Regions from separate parts of the Chryseobacterium sp. D764 genome, predicted to be linked through region 3. Evidence: riboswitches for the same ligand, from Rfam matches in the RefSeq annotation. Region 3 holds a riboswitch; each other region holds the start of a gene.

Region 1 (4,219 bases), 1.7 Mb from region 3:
TAATTATCAACTATCAATTAAAAAAATGACTTTCGAAACATTATTATATCAACAAAACGGACCTGTCGGAACGCTGACGATAAACCGTCCGCAGGCATTAAACTCCTTGAATGAACAGGTTTTACAGGAACTGAAATCATTTGCCAGCAAGATAAGATCAGATAAAAATATCAGAGTATTAATTATTACCGGTTCCGGGGAAAAAGCTTTTGTTGCAGGGGCTGACATTAAAGCCATGCAGCAAATGACTCCCGCAGAAGCAGAGACTTTTTCTATTGCTGCACAAACTGCTTTTAATGCTATTGAAGAACTTCCGTTTGCTGTGATCGCTGCTGTGAACGGTTTTGCATTGGGAGGAGGGTGTGAACTGGCATTATCCTGTGATATTATCCTGGCTAGCGGGAAAGCAAAATTTGGACTCCCTGAAGTGACATTAGGATTATTGCCTTGTTTTGGCGGAACCCAGCGTCTGCCAAGAGCTATCGGATTATACAAAGCAAGGGAAATGGTTTTCTCCGGAGAATTTTATTCCGCAGAAGCTTGTAAAGATTTTGGTTTTGTCAATCATGTTTTTGCGCCCGAAGAATTACTCAACGAAGCTCAAAAACTGGCAGAAACAATTGCCGCAAGAGGACCTGTAGCTGTGGCAAAAGCAAAACAGTCTTTAAATACAGGATTTGAACTGCACATTACGGATGGGTTAAAACAGGAAGCTGCATTATTCGGAGAGTTGTTTACAACAGAAGACCACCATGAAGGTATCGGGGCATTTATAGAAAAAAGAACCCCGGACTTTAAAGGAAATTAATACATTGGAAGATAGAGAATTGAAAATAGCATGGTTTAAGTTAAGTATCATTTTCCATTTTCAATTCTCAATTTTCCATTTTTATTATATGGTGATTCCATGATTGTTTTTCACCTCAGCCATGACAAACGTACTGTGAGTGCTCCCTATAGAATCTACAGATCCCAGTTTATTAAACACAAAATCCTGGTAATGTTTCATATCCCGTACCTGAACTTTCAGAAGAAAATCAAAATCTCCGGAAATATTGTAGCATTCTGCAACTTCTTCAATTTCTAAAATTTCTTTCACAAAATCATAACCTACAGATCGGTCGTGAATTTTCAGCTTAATCTGACAGAAAACCGTAAACCCACGGTTGAGTTTTTCAGCATCAAGAACAGCGGCATATCTTTTCACAAACCCTTCCTGTTCCAATCTTTTTACTCTTTCAAAAACAGGTGAAGTGGAGAGGTTCACTTCTTTAGCAAGCTCTTTAACGGTCAGTTTTGCATTTTTCTGGAGCAGCCTCAGCAGCTGTACATCCTTATCATCGAGTTGTTCCACAGAATATTATTCTTTTAGATTATAAAAACAGTCAAATGTAAAGAATTATATGCTTTTTACTGTGTTTTTTAAAGTTTATTTTGCTTAATTAATTAGCTTTTATTGTGTGTTTATTCTGTATTGTTAATTTTACACAAGATTAAAAACTTTTACTGATGACTATCATTACAGGTAAAAGTACAGTTCTTTAGAGATACTTCATCAAACAGGAAAGGTTTTACGTAACGTAGATTAATAGGGAATCGTGTGAGAATCACGAGCTGTCGCGCAACTGTAAGTAACATACCAAAGGTTTCTGTCTTAGTATATCCACTGCCAAAAGCGGGAAGGATGATGGAAACTGTTACAAGTCAGGAGACCTGCCTTTACTGAATTGACGATGCTTTCGCGGTCTGAAGCTTTGGGTCATACAGATGATATATCGGATTTATACACTTTCTCTGTAAGGGAATTGTATTGTTTGTTATATCATGATCCTGAAATTTTTATCCGTTAAAACATTACGAAGCATTTTTAAAAGACTTTACCATTAAGTTTAATTAAAAAGTAAAAAAAATGCAAACTCACATTCTGGGCTATCCGCGTATTGGTAGCAAAAGAGAACTCAAAAAAGCCTGCGAGCAATATTGGTCAGGTAAAATCCTTTTGGAAGAACTTCTGAATACGGGCAGAAATATCTGTAACCAAAACTGGAACATTCAGAAAGAAGCCGGTATAGACCTTATTCCCTGTAATGATTTTTCATATTATGATCAGGTATTGGATATGAGTCTTGTGGTAGGGGCAATTCCCACACGTTATCATGAAGTAGTGCTTAAAAAAAACAATTCTGAGCTGGATCTTTATTTTGCCATGGCAAGAGGATATCAGAAAGAAGGACTGGATATCACAGCGATGGAAATGACAAAATGGTTTGATACCAATTATCACTATATCGTTCCCGAGTTTTATAAAAATCAACAGTTTAAACTGAGTTCAGATAAAATTTTCAATGAATTTGCAGGAGCAAAGCAGGCAGGAATCAATGCAAAACCGGTCATTATCGGACTAGTTTCTTATCTGTTGTTAGGAAAAGAGAAAGAAGAAGGATTTGATAAACTGGATCTCGCTGGAAACCTTCTTTCCGTATATACAGAGATTTTAACAAAACTTCAGGAGCAGGGTGCAGAATGGATTCAGTTTGATGAACCTTTTCTGGCATTGGATTTAACGGAGAAAGCAAAAGAAACATATCATTTTATTTATACCGAAATAAGAAAACGCTTTCCGAAACTGAAATTTATTATTGCCACTTATTTTGACGGATTAAAAGATAATGGATCACTTGCGGTATCACTTCCTGTGAATACTTTACACATTGATTTGGTTAGAAACCCTGAACAGTTAGATGATATTCTGAATGTCATTCCGGAAAGCTTAGGCCTTTCATTGGGTGTGGTTGACGGAAGAAATATCTGGAAAAATGATTATGAAAAGTCTTTGTCTTTCATTCAAAAAGCAGTTGAGAAATTAGGATCTGAAAGGGTTTTAATTGCTCCTTCCTCTTCATTACTTCATTCACCTTGTGATCTGGATTTTGAAACCACACTTAATCCGGAAATTAAAAACTGGCTGGCTTTTGCCAAACAAAAAGTGGCAGAAGTGGTAACGCTTAAAGAACTGGCATCCGGAACAGAGAATAAACAGATTCTTGCCGCTTTTGAAGATAATAAAAAAGCAATTGCAAGCAGAAGAACATCTTCTCTTATTCATAATGATGACGTGAAGCAAAGAGCAAATGCGGTTACTGAAAAAGATGCTCAAAGGATAAATACTTTCAAAATCCGTAAAGAAGAACAACAGAAAGTACTGCAGCTTCCTTTATTCCCAACAACAACCATTGGGTCATTCCCGCAGACCACTGAGGTAAGAAGCTGGAGAGCAAAATTCAAAAAAGGAGAGCTGACGGCAGAGCAGTATGATACCTTACTGAAAGAAGAGACCCAGAGAACGATTAACTGGCAGGAAGAAATAGGGATAGATGTATTGGTTCACGGGGAATTTGAACGTAATGATATGGTGGAATATTTCGGAGAGCAGCTGGAAGGTTTTGTATTTACAAAAAATGGCTGGGTACAAAGCTACGGAAGCCGTTGTGTAAAGCCTCCTGTGATCTTCGGTGATGTTTCCCGCCCGACACCAATGACGGTATATTGGTCCCAATATGCACAATCCCAGACTGAAAAATGGGTAAAAGGAATGCTCACAGGTCCTGTTACGATCTTACAATGGTCTTTTGTACGTGATGATCAGCCCCGTTCAGAGACGTGTAAGCAAATTGCTCTGGCTATCCGTGATGAGGTTGCGGATCTTGAAAAAGCAGGAATCAGAATTATTCAGATTGATGAGCCTGCGATAAGAGAAGGGCTTCCATTAAGAAAGACAGACTGGCAGAACTACCTGAAATGGGCCGTAGAAGCTTTCAGAATTTCAGCAAGCGGAGTGGAAGATGCTACACAGATTCATACCCATATGTGCTATTCGGAATTCAATGATATTATTGAAAATATTGCTGATATGGATGCAGATGTGATTACCATAGAATGTTCCCGTTCTCAGATGGAACTGCTGAATGCTTTTGCAGATTTCAGATATCCGAATGAAATTGGTCCCGGAGTATACGATATTCATTCCCCAAGGGTTCCGTCAAAAGAAGAAATGATTGAACTGTTGAGAAAAGCTCAAAACGTAATTCCTGCCAATCAACTCTGGGTAAATCCGGACTGCGGACTGAAAACAAGACACTGGGAAGAAACAGAAAAAGCTTTGATTGCAATGGTGGCCGCAGCTAAAGAAGCCTCCGTAGAATATGCACTTTAAAAAAAC
Region 2 (4,219 bases), 1.6 Mb from region 3:
GACAGTTCTATACCGGAAGCCATTTCAAAAATAAAAGATGATCAGAAATATAAAAAACTTTTCAGGGAAGCGTACGGAGATGAAACCATTACCGGAGAAAGAATTCTAAAAGCACTGTCACAGTTTATGGCTTCTTTAATTTCTGCAGATTCAAAATATGACAGGTTCAGGCAGGGAAAAGAGCAGTTTACTTCTACAGAATCTCAGGGAATGGCTTTGTTCGGACAGAAATGTGCCTCTTGCCATAGCGGAGAATTATTTACCGATGAAAGCTTCCGTAATACAGGAATGTATTATAACACCGAGTTCAAAGATGCAGGGCGTTACAGAGTTACTCTTAATCAGGTAGACTGGATGAAATTCCGTGTTCCAAGTTTGAGAAACGTAGAATATACAGCACCTTATATGCATGACGGAAGGTTTTACACATTAGATGCTGTACTCAATTTCTATTCAGAACAGGTGGAAGATAATGCGAATCTTGATCCTCAGCTGAAACAGAATGGTCATACAGGAATAGCCATGAATAGTCAGGAAAAACAGTCGATTATTGCTTTCCTGAAAACATTGTCCGACAAAAGTTTTATATCCAATCCAAAATTTGCAGAATAAATTATAGAAAACATGAAGAAGATTATAGCAATACTATGTTTAATGGTATTTAGCCTGAGCCAGGCAAATCTGGTTAGAGACAGTATGTATATTGCTCAGAATGGCTTTAGCAGAATTGATTTTGATGATGACTGTGATGCATGCGGTTGTGCGGCCGGTAACGGATCATCCGGTTTTGAATCTTTGCTGAATCCACAGTTTATCGGAATCAAATATTTTGCACAGCATTACAAAGCAAAAGAAAATTTATTTGTAAAAGATCTTACACAGGATCAGTATTTTAATACCTTACAGCTTTGGGGAAAAATTCCATTGACTAAAAAACTAAGTGTATATGCAAGTCTGCCATTTCATTTTCATGAAAAAAGGACTATGCAGGGAGATATCAAAATCAACGGAATCGGAGATCTGAACCTGATGGGAATCTATCAGCTAATGAGCTCTAAAGATAATTTCCATCACGTGAGCGGAGGTTTGGGCGTGAAAATTCCTTTGGGAAAGTTTGATGAAAAAGGAGCATCCGGAGTCAATCCGAGTTTTCAGTTGGGAACAGGAAGCTGGGATTATCAGGCGGCTTTGAATTATAAATTTCAAAAGAATAAAGTAGCTGTATTGGTCAATACAGACTATACAATCAAAACGGAAAATAAGAAGAATTACCATTTCGGAAACCAGTGGAACTACGCTGCAACAGGATTTTATCAGGTTGCAGGAAATGAAAAATCTATCTTTTCTGTAAAAACCGGAGTGCAGGGAGAAGTGTATGCTCAGAACAAGCAGTTTGATGAAGCCCTGCCCAATACAGCCGGAAGTGCATTGTATGGGAAGATTGGGTTTGAAGCCTCTTATAAAAAACTGAGCCTGGGAAGTGAACTCATGCTTCCTATGTATACCCATTTGGCTGGTGGTGATATTGAAGCAAAATCCAGATTTAGTATTTTCCTGAATATCGGAATTTAAATAAAACCCCTTTTTAATCATGTTAAAGCTCCTTCGGGAGCTTTAATTGTTTATGAATCATGATTTTAATTGGGGGTTAGGAATAATTTTTTATCTTTGCCGAAATTTGGTGAGCCCTAAAAAGCTCTTAAAAGGGAATCCGGTGAAAATCCGGAACAGACCCGCTGCTGTAAGCTCCGCACCAAGATTTTTGAAGAATATATCCACTGTTTTTTAATGGGAAGGATTTCAAAAATGGAGTAAGTCAGAAGACCTGCCAGAAAATAATCGTTTGACGCTTTCGTGGAATAAAGCTTAGGACATCAATGATTCTGTGCAGTGACAGCTGTGCTTTGTCGTTGTATTCTTATATCCATTAGCGTCTTCATTATCCTAAATGAGCTAATGGCGGCAAAACTAATTACTTCTGCAATTCATAAAGCTGTTTTCACAATACTGGTGTTAACATCTCACCTTTTGTCTTCTCAAACCAAGAAAAAAGACAGTGTTCAGGAAGAATCAATCAAAGGGATCAACCTTTACAAGAAAAACTTCAAAGAAATTCTTCCGGCACAAACCCTGCAGGGCGAGCAGCTGGAAAGACTGAACAGTCATTCTGTAGCAGATGCTCTTCGGTATTTTTCCGGTGTTCAGATCAAAGACTATGGAGGGATTGGCGGATTGAAAACCATTAATGTCCGAAGCCTCGGAAGTCAGCATGTAGGCGTTTTCTATGATGGAATTCAACTGGGAAATGCACAGAACGGACTGGTAGATCTGGGAAGATATTCTTTGGATGATCTGGAAGAAATATCATTGTATAACGGGCAGAAAAGCGAGATTTTTCAGCCGGCAAAAGATTTCGGTTCTTCGGGATCTATCTATTTACAGCCTAAAACGCCTGTATTTAAAGGAATAAAGAAAACCAATCTTGTGATAAGAGCAAAAAGTGCCTCCATAGACCTTTTTAATCCGTCATTCCGATTGGAACAGAAAATTTCAGACAGAACTTCTGCCAGCTTCAGTGGAGAATTTCTGCAAAGTGATGGGATTTACAGATTTCGGTATGCCAAGAAATATCCTGATGGACAGCAGGCTTATGATACAATTGCAAAGAGGCAGGACTCAGATATCAAAGCGAAACGTTTTGAAACTTCGTTAAACGGAACTTTAAATAACGGAAGCTGGAATGTAAGAGGCTATGGTTATATTTCAGACCGTGGAATGCCGGCTCCTATTGTGAATGGCCGTTTTGGAGGAAGAGGAGCAAGACTTTCTGATGAAAATTATTTCGTGCAGGCCAATCTTCGGAAAAAACTGTTTCCCAGATTTGAAACTCAGCTGAAAGCAAAGTTTGCCTACGATTACACTCATTTTATGGATACTGTTCGCTCGCAGTCTATTATTCATACCGATAACACCTATATCCAACGAGAGCTCTATCTTTCCTCATCCAATATCTATTCTATCACATCCAATTGGGATGTCAGTCTGAGCGGGGATTTTCAGTACAATAATCTGGATGCCAATCTGGATAACTTTTCTTATCCTACACGTTACACTACATTGGTTGCATTGGCAACAACGTATCAGTGGAACAGATTCAAGATCCTGGGCAGCCTTTTAGGAACTTTTACTTTTGAAGAAGTAAGAAAAAATAAAAGACCCGGAGACAGCAGAGAATGGACCCCAGCTGTATTTATGAGCTACCAGCCTGAAATAATTCCTGAACTTACTTTAAGAGCTTTCTATAAAAGGATTTTCCGACTGCCAACCTTCAATGATCTGTATTACACTAATATCGGAAATACTTACCTGAAGCCGGAATTTACCAATCAGTATGATGTAGGATTTACGTATCAGAAGAATTATAAAAACCGATTCTTTACATCCTTTTATGCTAAAGTAGACGGTTATTACAACAAAGTACAGGATAAGATTGTTGCAGCCCCTAACGGAAGTATGTTCCGCTGGCTGATGATGAACCTTGGACGGGTTGAAATCATAGGTGCTGACGTGAATGTTCAGGCAGAAATGCAGTTAGGAAAAGTAAAACTGAGACCCTTGCTTTCCTACACTTACCAAAGTGCAAGAGATATGACAGATCCGGAGGATACATTCTACCGAAATCAGATTCCTTACACACCATGGCATAGTGGCTCCTTCACCCTGATGGCGGACTATAAAGACTGGAGTTTCAATTACAGTGCGATGTATGTAGGAGAAAGGTATGATGTGAACCAGGACAACATTCAATACAATTATGTACAGCCTTGGTATACCCATGATCTGTCTGTTCAGAAAAAATTCAACTGGGCGAATCATCAATTTAAAGTAAGCCTTGAGATGAATAATATTTTCAACCAATATTATGATGTAGTGATCAATTATCCGATGCCGGGCAGAAACTTTAAACTTATTCTAAACTTTACCTTATGAGAAAACTAAACTTTTACTTTTTATTTCTTGTCTTAGCTTTTCTTAGTTCATGCCGTACGGATGATATTATTGTCCGCCAGGAAGTGGTAGAGGGACTTCCATCAGAAAATACAGCAATCAAAGGTTTCTACATGCTGAATGAAGGAAATATGGGAAGCAACAAATGTACCTTGGACTTTTTTGATTATACCAAAGGAACCTATTACAGGAACATCTACGCGGAGATTAA
Region 3 (4,219 bases):
TGCTTCTGATCTTTTTTCATCACTTGTAGTGTAAGTAACGCCATTCACCAGTCCCTGTGCGAAAAACTTAAAGAAACCGTATTCATAATCTACATTGGCCATTCCTCTGTGCATGGGAACATAAGGTCTTTGCATTTTAGTTTCCTTATCAATAGATTTTGCATAATAGTATCCGGCATTAGCCCGGATTTTATGATTTCCCAATTGTTTGCTGAAAGACAATTGAGATTCCAATCCGTAAGATTCAGATTTATTGACATTAAATGCCTGCCAATACCCCAAAGCAGTAGGCAGCCATACAATAAGATCTGTAATGTTCATATAATAAGGAGACAAAGTAAGTCTGAAATCTCCTACTTTGAACTCATTCACCATATCAAACTGGGTAGACGTTTCCGGTCTCAGATCTTTATTTCCTCCCGGCTCATAATAAATATCATTAAATGACGGATATCTGAAGTTTTTTGACACGTTAACGCTTACATCATACCATTTTGCGGCACTCCATTTTCCAGAGAATGAATACATAAACGGAGACTTCACATCTTCCACAAAATCTTTCTTAAATCCACCCTCAAAACGCAGGTCTTTAGTAGCAAAATACCTCAGCAACCCGGAAACAGAGCCAATATTTCTACTGACACTGGATATTCCGCTCTGATATCCTTCACCTTTATTGATCTGAAATTCTCCGATAAGATTAAAATTCCACTTAGAATTCAGAAAATAATTGAAATCATTTTTAAAGATATAGTTTTTCCCTGTTCCCCCACTTGATTTAGGCTGGTTTAACGAACCGAAATACTGAAAGTTTTCTTCTGTATAGGCCGCTTTAAAAGAGTTGCTGAACTTAGTTTTATTCCAGTCCCAGGAAAGAAGGCTTCTTATACTTTGAGTTTTATATTTTGTTTTTGTTCCCGTTTCTTCATACACAGGATAATGCTGTGAAGAATCGAAAAACTGGCTTTGCCACGAAATTTTATGATCGTTGGTTATTTTATAGGATGCACCTGCATTGAATGTGGTATTATAGTAATTTCCATTTCTGTTGATATACTTCAGATCGCTTACCTCATAATTGTTTTCACTTACAGAATAATTTCCGGAAGCTTTAAAACTGAACTTATCATTGCTGTAAGAACCTTTTACAAAATTATTATAGGTATTAAAGGAAGCCACCTCAGAAAATAAAGAACCATGGAAACCTTTATTAAAATCAAGGGTATTATTCAGGTGAATACTTCCCCCAATGGCACCACTTCCATAGACTACACTTCCACCGCCGGCTTTTATACCGATCTGATCATAGCCAAACAAAGCAATATTATTGATATCTCCCTGTCCTAAAAAACTGGAGTTGATATTAATCCCATTCCATACAAATGCAGTCTGCTGAGCGGTAGTACCCCGGAAAGATGGTGAAGAAACAGCCCCTCGGCCATTTTCTTTGATAAAAACCTGTGACTGAAATCTCAGGAGCTCTGAAAGATTACTGGAGTTTTTCTCGGCCTCTTCTGCCGAAATTATTTTTACGGGATGAAAAAGTTTCACCCTATTCATCTGGTTGTCGAAGACATAAATAGTGTCTATGGTTTTCTCTTGTCCAAAAAGAAAACAGCCATAAGATGAAAAAAGCAGTACTAAAGATCTTTTTATATCCATACTTTTTTACTTTTCCTCCGAAAGCAATATGTTTTTTGATTATAATGTTGGCAGGTCTCCTGACTTTCGCATTCTGCTCCTTCCCGTTTTAGACAGTGGTTGTTTGCAGAAACTTTTATTGCGATTTACAGTTGCGGGGACAGTATGGGAGTTACACCCAATTCCCTTTTCATTCCAAAATACTGGAAACCAAAATTTTTGCAAAGATAGTTTTTTATATGTATTTGCCAAAAAACCGGCTTTTACATCAAAAATTTCAGACTTTTGCAAATAAAAAACAGCCGCTTTCAAAATTGAAAACGGCCATCATCCCACTACTTTACTATTTATATATGTTATTTTTTAATGAATTTATAAGCTTGTTTTTCTCCTTTCACAGAGTATTGCAGAATATAATATCCTTTTGATAAAGATGAAACATCAATTTGTCCTTCCACAGTATTGAATGATTTCACCCTTTGCCCAACCATATTATAGATTTCTGCTTTTTCTATTTTTCCTGTTCCTTTAAAATAAAGCACATCAGTTACAGGATTAGGATAAATGCCAACACTGTTTTTCTCTTTCACGGTATCATTTACTGATAAGAATTCAGAAGTATCCAGATAAAAAGCAACTATTTGACCTGAAGCATTCGTCCCTGATCCGGCAATTTTCTTTCCGTCTTGTGAAATCGCCAGAGGAAGTCCCATCGTTACTCCATTCGTTGCAATTCCTAAGGATACTGCATAATCATTCAGATTAATTCTTCCGGCAGATGCAGTCCAGATAAAACCTTCTCCCGACATTGGAGGTGCTCCAAATGCTCTGTAAAAACCAATAACTCGTGTTCCATCAGCTGAAATTCCTGTAGCTCCTCCTTTGAAATTGAACGAAGCATTAGGATGTGTTATATAAGTCAGCCCGCTTGTAGCATTCCAAACATAAGGATTAGGATTTGCAGATCCTATAATGGTATTTCCGTCAGCCGAAATTCCGCCTGCTTCTCCTACATTATTCCCGTTATTATCTGTAATAAAACTTTCTACTCCATCCTGCCATTTTGCACCGCTTCTTGTTCCGGTTGGCTCATCCTGCCACCCTACAATCACGGTTCCTGCCGCATTGATTGCATTTGCCCTGGAACTGCGTCCGGAAACTATACTTCCCAGGTCAACCATTCCGTTTACGTCATCCCATTTCACAGCATGTGCGTTCGCAGCAGTAAGAAATCCTAACCCTACAATAGTATTTCCGTTAGGTGACATTCCCCATGTAGAACTTACACTGCCGTCCCAACCGGTAGGAACCAGCCCTCCTCTGTTTACCCATGTGGAAGTAGCTACGTCATAAGTTGATATTTCATTAAATCCTGTTGCAGAATTTGTAACAGAAGATGATATTTTGGTTCCATCGTTTGAAACAATCGTTCTCCCTGCGGCTGGATATCCGTTTGATATTGAACCTATCTGTACAAGTCCGCCTGCTGCATTCCATTTATATACTCCTCCTGCACTTGTATGCATACTTACTACTCCATTATCTGAAACTGCACCTACATTATAATTTCCCAGCCCTATTACTGTAAGCTGTGCTGCTGCAAAACTAAATTTCAGAAAAAGACAAGCCGTCAATATTTTTATTGACATTCTGTAAAAATTTTTCATATTTTATTATATTTAGCGTTCCGAATTGGTGAAAACAATATTAATACAATATTTACCCTATCCAAAGAAATAGACTTTCATAATTCGTGAATTTTAAAAGAGTTTAATTTTTAAACAAATAATAATCAATTAGATACAAAACATCATTTTGAATATGGATTTTACCCGAACTATTCAAAAAAGCACAAAAAACAAACTATCAAGACAAAAATTATTTCAAAATAGCAGAAAAATATTACTGTTTATTTTCATTTGCTGTTCTTTTATTACCAGTGGACAGTCAGGTCCGGACTTTAATATTTTGGCAGATAAGGCATTTCTGAAATTGTATCAGAATTCTGACGAATGCATCAGCTATACTCAGGGAATCCTCGTAAGTGATCAGAATACAGAGCATAAAATTGTACTGCAAAACATTATTTCACAGGCTTTTGCTATGAAAGGCGATTACATACAATCTGTGAATATTTTTGCGCAGAAAGAAGATGCCGATCCGAAAAATGAACTTTCTTATTTTATGCAGGTTTTCAGTGATTATAATCTTGCTGACCAATACCAAAATCTGAGTCTGTACAATCAGTCAAAAAGAATTATTACCCATCTTTTATCTGATCAAAAGCTTCTTAAAAGTAATGATGCCACATTACGAATAACCACAGCAAAGCTGTACCAACTGCAAGCTTTGAACTCAGGAATCAATAGAGATTATACTGCAGCATTCAAAAACCTTGATAAAAGTAATCAGTACCTCAGCGATCATAATGAAGAAAACAGAATATTAAAAATGGAAAACAGAATTTTCCGTTCTTCTTATCTCCTAAAACAAAATAGACTTGTTGAATATAAAGCGCTTATAGAAAATATTATTTCTGATCTTGAGCACCAGACCAATCAACCATTTCTTTTAGGTT
Region 4 (4,219 bases), 1.7 Mb from region 3:
CGCCGTTAGGAACTACTGTCCCTTTTACCACAGGTCCTAAAAGTTTTGTACATGCCGGGTAAGTCAATGCTTCCAGCCCACAGCCGATTGTATCCAGAAGACAGTAGTGAGCGGTCTTCCATGCTAAGTCATTTTTAATTTCGTAATTTAAAACATAGTCTGCAATGTCTGTTAATACCTGATCGGGTTGTGGTCTTTCGTTTGAGATGTGTGAACTCATTTTTTATTATTGAAAAATTTTAATTAATTAAAAGTTAAGAGTGGAAAATTGAAAATGAATTATTGTTTTTTCATTTCCGACATTCTATTTTCCATTATTTCCGGTCGTTGATGGACACAAATTCTTTGTTTTCAGGCCCTGTATAATTGGCACTTGGACGGATAATCTTTCCATCCTGTCTCTGTTCTATAATATGAGCACTCCATCCGGTCACTCTTGAAATGACAAATAACGGAGTAAACATCAGAGTAGGCACTCCCATCAGATGGTAAGAAACAGCGGAGAACCAATCCAGATTCGGGAACATTTTCTTTTCTTCCCACATGATCGTTTCCAATCTTTCAGCAATATTATACAGCAGCATATCTCCTGCTTCTTCAGAAAGTTCTTTCGCCACTTTTTTAATCACGACGTTTCTCGGATCTGAAATGGTATACACCGGGTGTCCAAAGCCAATAATCACTTCTTTGTTCACAATACGCTTGCGAATATCGCTTTCTGCTTCATCAGGAGAATTGTAGCGGCTTTGGATTTCAAAAGCAACTTCATTTGCCCCACCATGTTTAGGTCCTCTCAAAGCACCAATTGCTCCGGTAATTGCAGAGTAAATATCAGATCCTGTTCCGGCAATCACACGGCTGGTAAATGTTGAGGCATTAAATTCATGTTCTGCATAGAGGTTTAACGAGATTTCCATTGCTTTTACCCAGGAATCTGCAGGTTTTTTCCCATGCAGCAGGTGAAGGAAATGCCCTCCTATTGTATCATCATCGGTTTCTACGTCAATTTCTTTTCCATTATGGGTATAATGATACCAATATAACAGACCTGAGCTGAAAGATGCCAGTAATTTGTCTGCAATATCTCTTGCTCCCGCCATATTATGATCATCTTTTTCCGGCTGAATACTTCCGATAGCAGAAACCATGGAACGCATGACATCCATGGGATGAGCCGCTGCAGGAATACTCTTAAGAATATTTCTCACAGAATGAGGTAGCCCTCTCAAAGATTTTAGTTTGGCTTTATAGTTTTTCAATTGTGCTCCGGTTGGCAGCTGGCCGTAGATCAAAAGATAAGCTACTTCTTCAAACTGTGCTTTCTCTGCCAGATCCAGAATATCATATCCTCTGTAATGGAGATCGTTTCCACTTTTTCCGACACTGCAAAGAGCCGTATTACCTGCTGCTACCCCTGAAAGCGCAACGCTTTTTTTAGGTTTAAATGTGGGTTCACTGTTAGTTGACATTATCAATTATTTTGTTTAAAAAGGTTGTCTAATTTTTGTTCGTAGTCATAGTATCCGATGCTTTGATAGAGTTCTTCCCTGGTTTGCATAGTATCCAATACATTGATCTGTGTTCCGTCTTTACGAAGGTGTTCATATACATTTTGAGCGGCTTTATTGGCAGCACGGAAAGCAGAAAGCGGATAAAGGATCAGTCCCACGCCTGCATTTTTTAATTCTTCCACCGTGTACATTCTGATCATCCCGAATTCGGTAATATTAGCCAGCACTGGAACTCCTGCGGCTTCAACAAACTTGTGATAAAAGCTTAAGTCAGGAACGGCTTCTGCAAAAATAAAATCTGCTCCAGCTTCTTTATAAGCTGCTGCTCTTTCCAATGTTTTTTCCAATCCTTCATTAGCAAATGCATCGGTACGGGCACCAATTACAAAATTTTCATCGGTACGGGCATCTACCGCTGCTTTCACTCTGTCTACCATTTCTTCTTTGGTTACCACTTCTTTTCCCGGGCGGTGTCCACAGCGTTTTGCCCCTACCTGGTCTTCAATATGGAGGGCCGCAGCTCCAGCTTTAATCAGTGACTTTACAGTTCTTGCCACATTGAATGCTGAAGGTCCGAATCCGGTATCAACATCTACCATGAGCGGTACATCACAAACATTCGTGATACGCTGAACATCAATCAATACATCTTCCAGCGTGGTAATTCCTAGATCCGGAATCCCTAGAGAACCCGCGGCAACACCTCCTCCTGAAAGATAAATTGCATTAAAACCTGCCTGCTGTGCTAACAATGCATGATTGGCATTGATGGTGCCAACAATCTGAAGGGGACTTTCTTTTCGCATGGCCTCCCGAAATTTCATACCGGGAGACTTCAAACTTTCACTTGTAGTCATTATAATATTTATTGTTTAGTTGAAATTTGTTTTACAGAAAACCATGAACAGGCATCACAATAGCTACCGGCATTGCATGATATGTTAAAAAGGAAATCAAAAAATAACTGATTTGTTTTAATCGATTTTTGTAATCCGGAATTCAGAGCCATTATCTCCGTGCCAATCTGTTTATTTCCAAGTCTGCTGCTGTATGAATAATCGAAATCGAATGGATACATTTTTTTAACTTTTTATATTGATTAAATCCTCATAAAAAGTTCCTGATAAACTTCACAATGCCTGTGAGAAAGAAAAATATGGAAAAGGAAAAATACGATGAATACACGATAATGAAAGAGCATACCACTCCACTACTTATCTGCATCATAAAAATAACACGAGCTGACAAAATATATTGATCCCACTGTTATCCATATCGTATCATACCTGACTATAAGCTTCAGACCGCGAAAGCATCGTCAATTCGAAATAGGCAGGTCTCCTGACTTGTAACAGTTTTTATCGCCCTTCCCATATAACGAGGTATACAGTGGACCTTTTTTGATAAAAACCTTGATGTTACTTACAGTTGCGCGACAGTTCGTGATTTGCACACGATTCCCTTTTAAGACACAGCTAAGTGTAACCAGTTTCGGTTGATAAAGAAGATGTTAAGAACTCCTTGGTGGTAAATATAGGTATTTTATAAAAACATGAAAGATATTTTATGCAAACAATAATTATTTAATCATAATCCATTGATTATGTTATTATTAAAAATACATTCTTCACCCAACAGACATTATAATTTAGATTATCCTGCCCATTTTTTGTTACAAAATCCACAAGATATGTCGTGAAAAAATCAGACAAGTTCAAAGAAACTGTCTACTTGTTATTGTTTTTCATTCTGGAATTGAAGCGTTTTTTAAAACTTTTTTTTTAGCGATAATGGATGCTCATTTTCTGGCTTCAAATGATCTTTTTTATATCATTTTCAGTCAAAAATTTAATCTTTATTCTTCAATCCATTTTCTGAAAGCAGAGGTATTACTCTGGCTTGTGATAAGGTGGATTTTATGTCCTTTTATCTGGATAGACTGTGTATTTCTGTTGTAACGCTCTATCCTTTCAATATGTATTTTCTGAACGATTTCACTTCGGTTAATTCTGAAAAAATCCGAAGGACTAAGCTGATTTTCAATTTCTTTTAGTGTAGATTCATTAAGCAGATGTTTTTTTCCTGCAGTATCAAAAGCAAAGACAATTCCCTCTTCTGCTTCAAAGAAAGTGATCTCTTCAGTATTTACAAAATAAGTTCCCTGATGTGAGGAGACCGTAAATCTTTTTTTATATTTTTTCTCTGGATGACTGTTATTGAGCATTTGCTGAAGTTTTATCAGGACATCATTCTGTTCTGATGCAGAAGTTCTTAATAAAAGAAATTTACCCCATGCTTTTTGGAAACGTTCCTGTGAAAATGGTTTTAAAAGATATTCTATACCATTACTTTCAAAGGCATTCATCCAATACTGATCGTAAGCGGTTGTGAAAATTATCGGGCTTGAAATGTTCACCTGACTGTAGATTTCAAAGGCATTTCCATCCAATAATTCTATATCAGAAAAGATCAGGTCTACTGTTGAATTTTTAAAAAAAGTAACGGCTTCTTCTACGGTATCAATCTCTGCAACGATCTCAACCGGTTCTTCCAATTCGCTGATAAAACGTTTTAATTTGTTTCTGGCAGGAATTTCGTCTTCGATAATTATAACTTTTATCATATTTTTATACTGGAATTATAGGAAGTGTTACTGAAAATCCGGTTTCTGTTTTTAATATTTCTACCTGTCGGTCGGTTAATAACGT

The links. Region 3 has a riboswitch for cobalamin ahead of KYG33_RS09350 (TonB-dependent receptor plug domain-containing protein). Riboswitches for the same ligand answer to the same signal wherever they lie in the genome.
Region 1: linked by a shared signal. The riboswitch ahead of metE (5-methyltetrahydropteroyltriglutamate--homocysteine S-methyltransferase) and the one ahead of KYG33_RS09350 (TonB-dependent receptor plug domain-containing protein) in region 3 are both predicted to bind cobalamin.
Region 2: linked by a shared signal. The riboswitch ahead of KYG33_RS16695 (TonB-dependent receptor plug domain-containing protein) and the one ahead of KYG33_RS09350 (TonB-dependent receptor plug domain-containing protein) in region 3 are both predicted to bind cobalamin.
Region 4: linked by a shared signal. The riboswitch ahead of prpB (methylisocitrate lyase) and the one ahead of KYG33_RS09350 (TonB-dependent receptor plug domain-containing protein) in region 3 are both predicted to bind cobalamin.

Annotation. Positions count from the first base shown of each region.
Region 1 is NZ_CP079219.1:374,005-378,223, forward strand. Features, by position in the region: gene KYG33_RS01575 (enoyl-CoA hydratase/isomerase family protein) at 26-808, shown strand; gene KYG33_RS01580 (Lrp/AsnC family transcriptional regulator) at 893-1,354, opposite strand; cobalamin riboswitch at 1,550-1,736, shown strand; gene metE (5-methyltetrahydropteroyltriglutamate--homocysteine S-methyltransferase) at 1,910-4,213, shown strand.
Region 2 is NZ_CP079219.1:3,685,356-3,689,574, forward strand. Features, by position in the region: gene KYG33_RS16685 (cytochrome-c peroxidase) at 1-612, shown strand, start outside; gene KYG33_RS16690 (transporter) at 625-1,572, shown strand; cobalamin riboswitch at 1,663-1,848, shown strand; gene KYG33_RS16695 (TonB-dependent receptor plug domain-containing protein) at 1,957-3,990, shown strand; gene KYG33_RS16700 (YncE family protein) at 3,987-4,219, shown strand, end outside.
Region 3 is NZ_CP079219.1:2,080,489-2,084,707, forward strand. Features, by position in the region: gene KYG33_RS09350 (TonB-dependent receptor plug domain-containing protein) at 1-1,662, opposite strand, end outside; cobalamin riboswitch at 1,694-1,871, opposite strand; gene KYG33_RS09355 (T9SS type A sorting domain-containing protein) at 1,998-3,290, opposite strand; gene KYG33_RS09360 (helix-turn-helix domain-containing protein) at 3,463-4,219, shown strand, end outside.
Region 4 is NZ_CP079219.1:363,232-367,450, reverse strand. Features, by position in the region: gene KYG33_RS01550 (bifunctional 2-methylcitrate dehydratase/aconitate hydratase) at 1-220, opposite strand, end outside; gene prpC (2-methylcitrate synthase) at 315-1,469, opposite strand; gene prpB (methylisocitrate lyase) at 1,472-2,368, opposite strand; cobalamin riboswitch at 2,825-3,016, opposite strand; gene KYG33_RS01535 (LytR/AlgR family response regulator transcription factor) at 3,367-4,134, opposite strand; gene KYG33_RS01530 (sensor histidine kinase) at 4,139-4,219, opposite strand, start outside.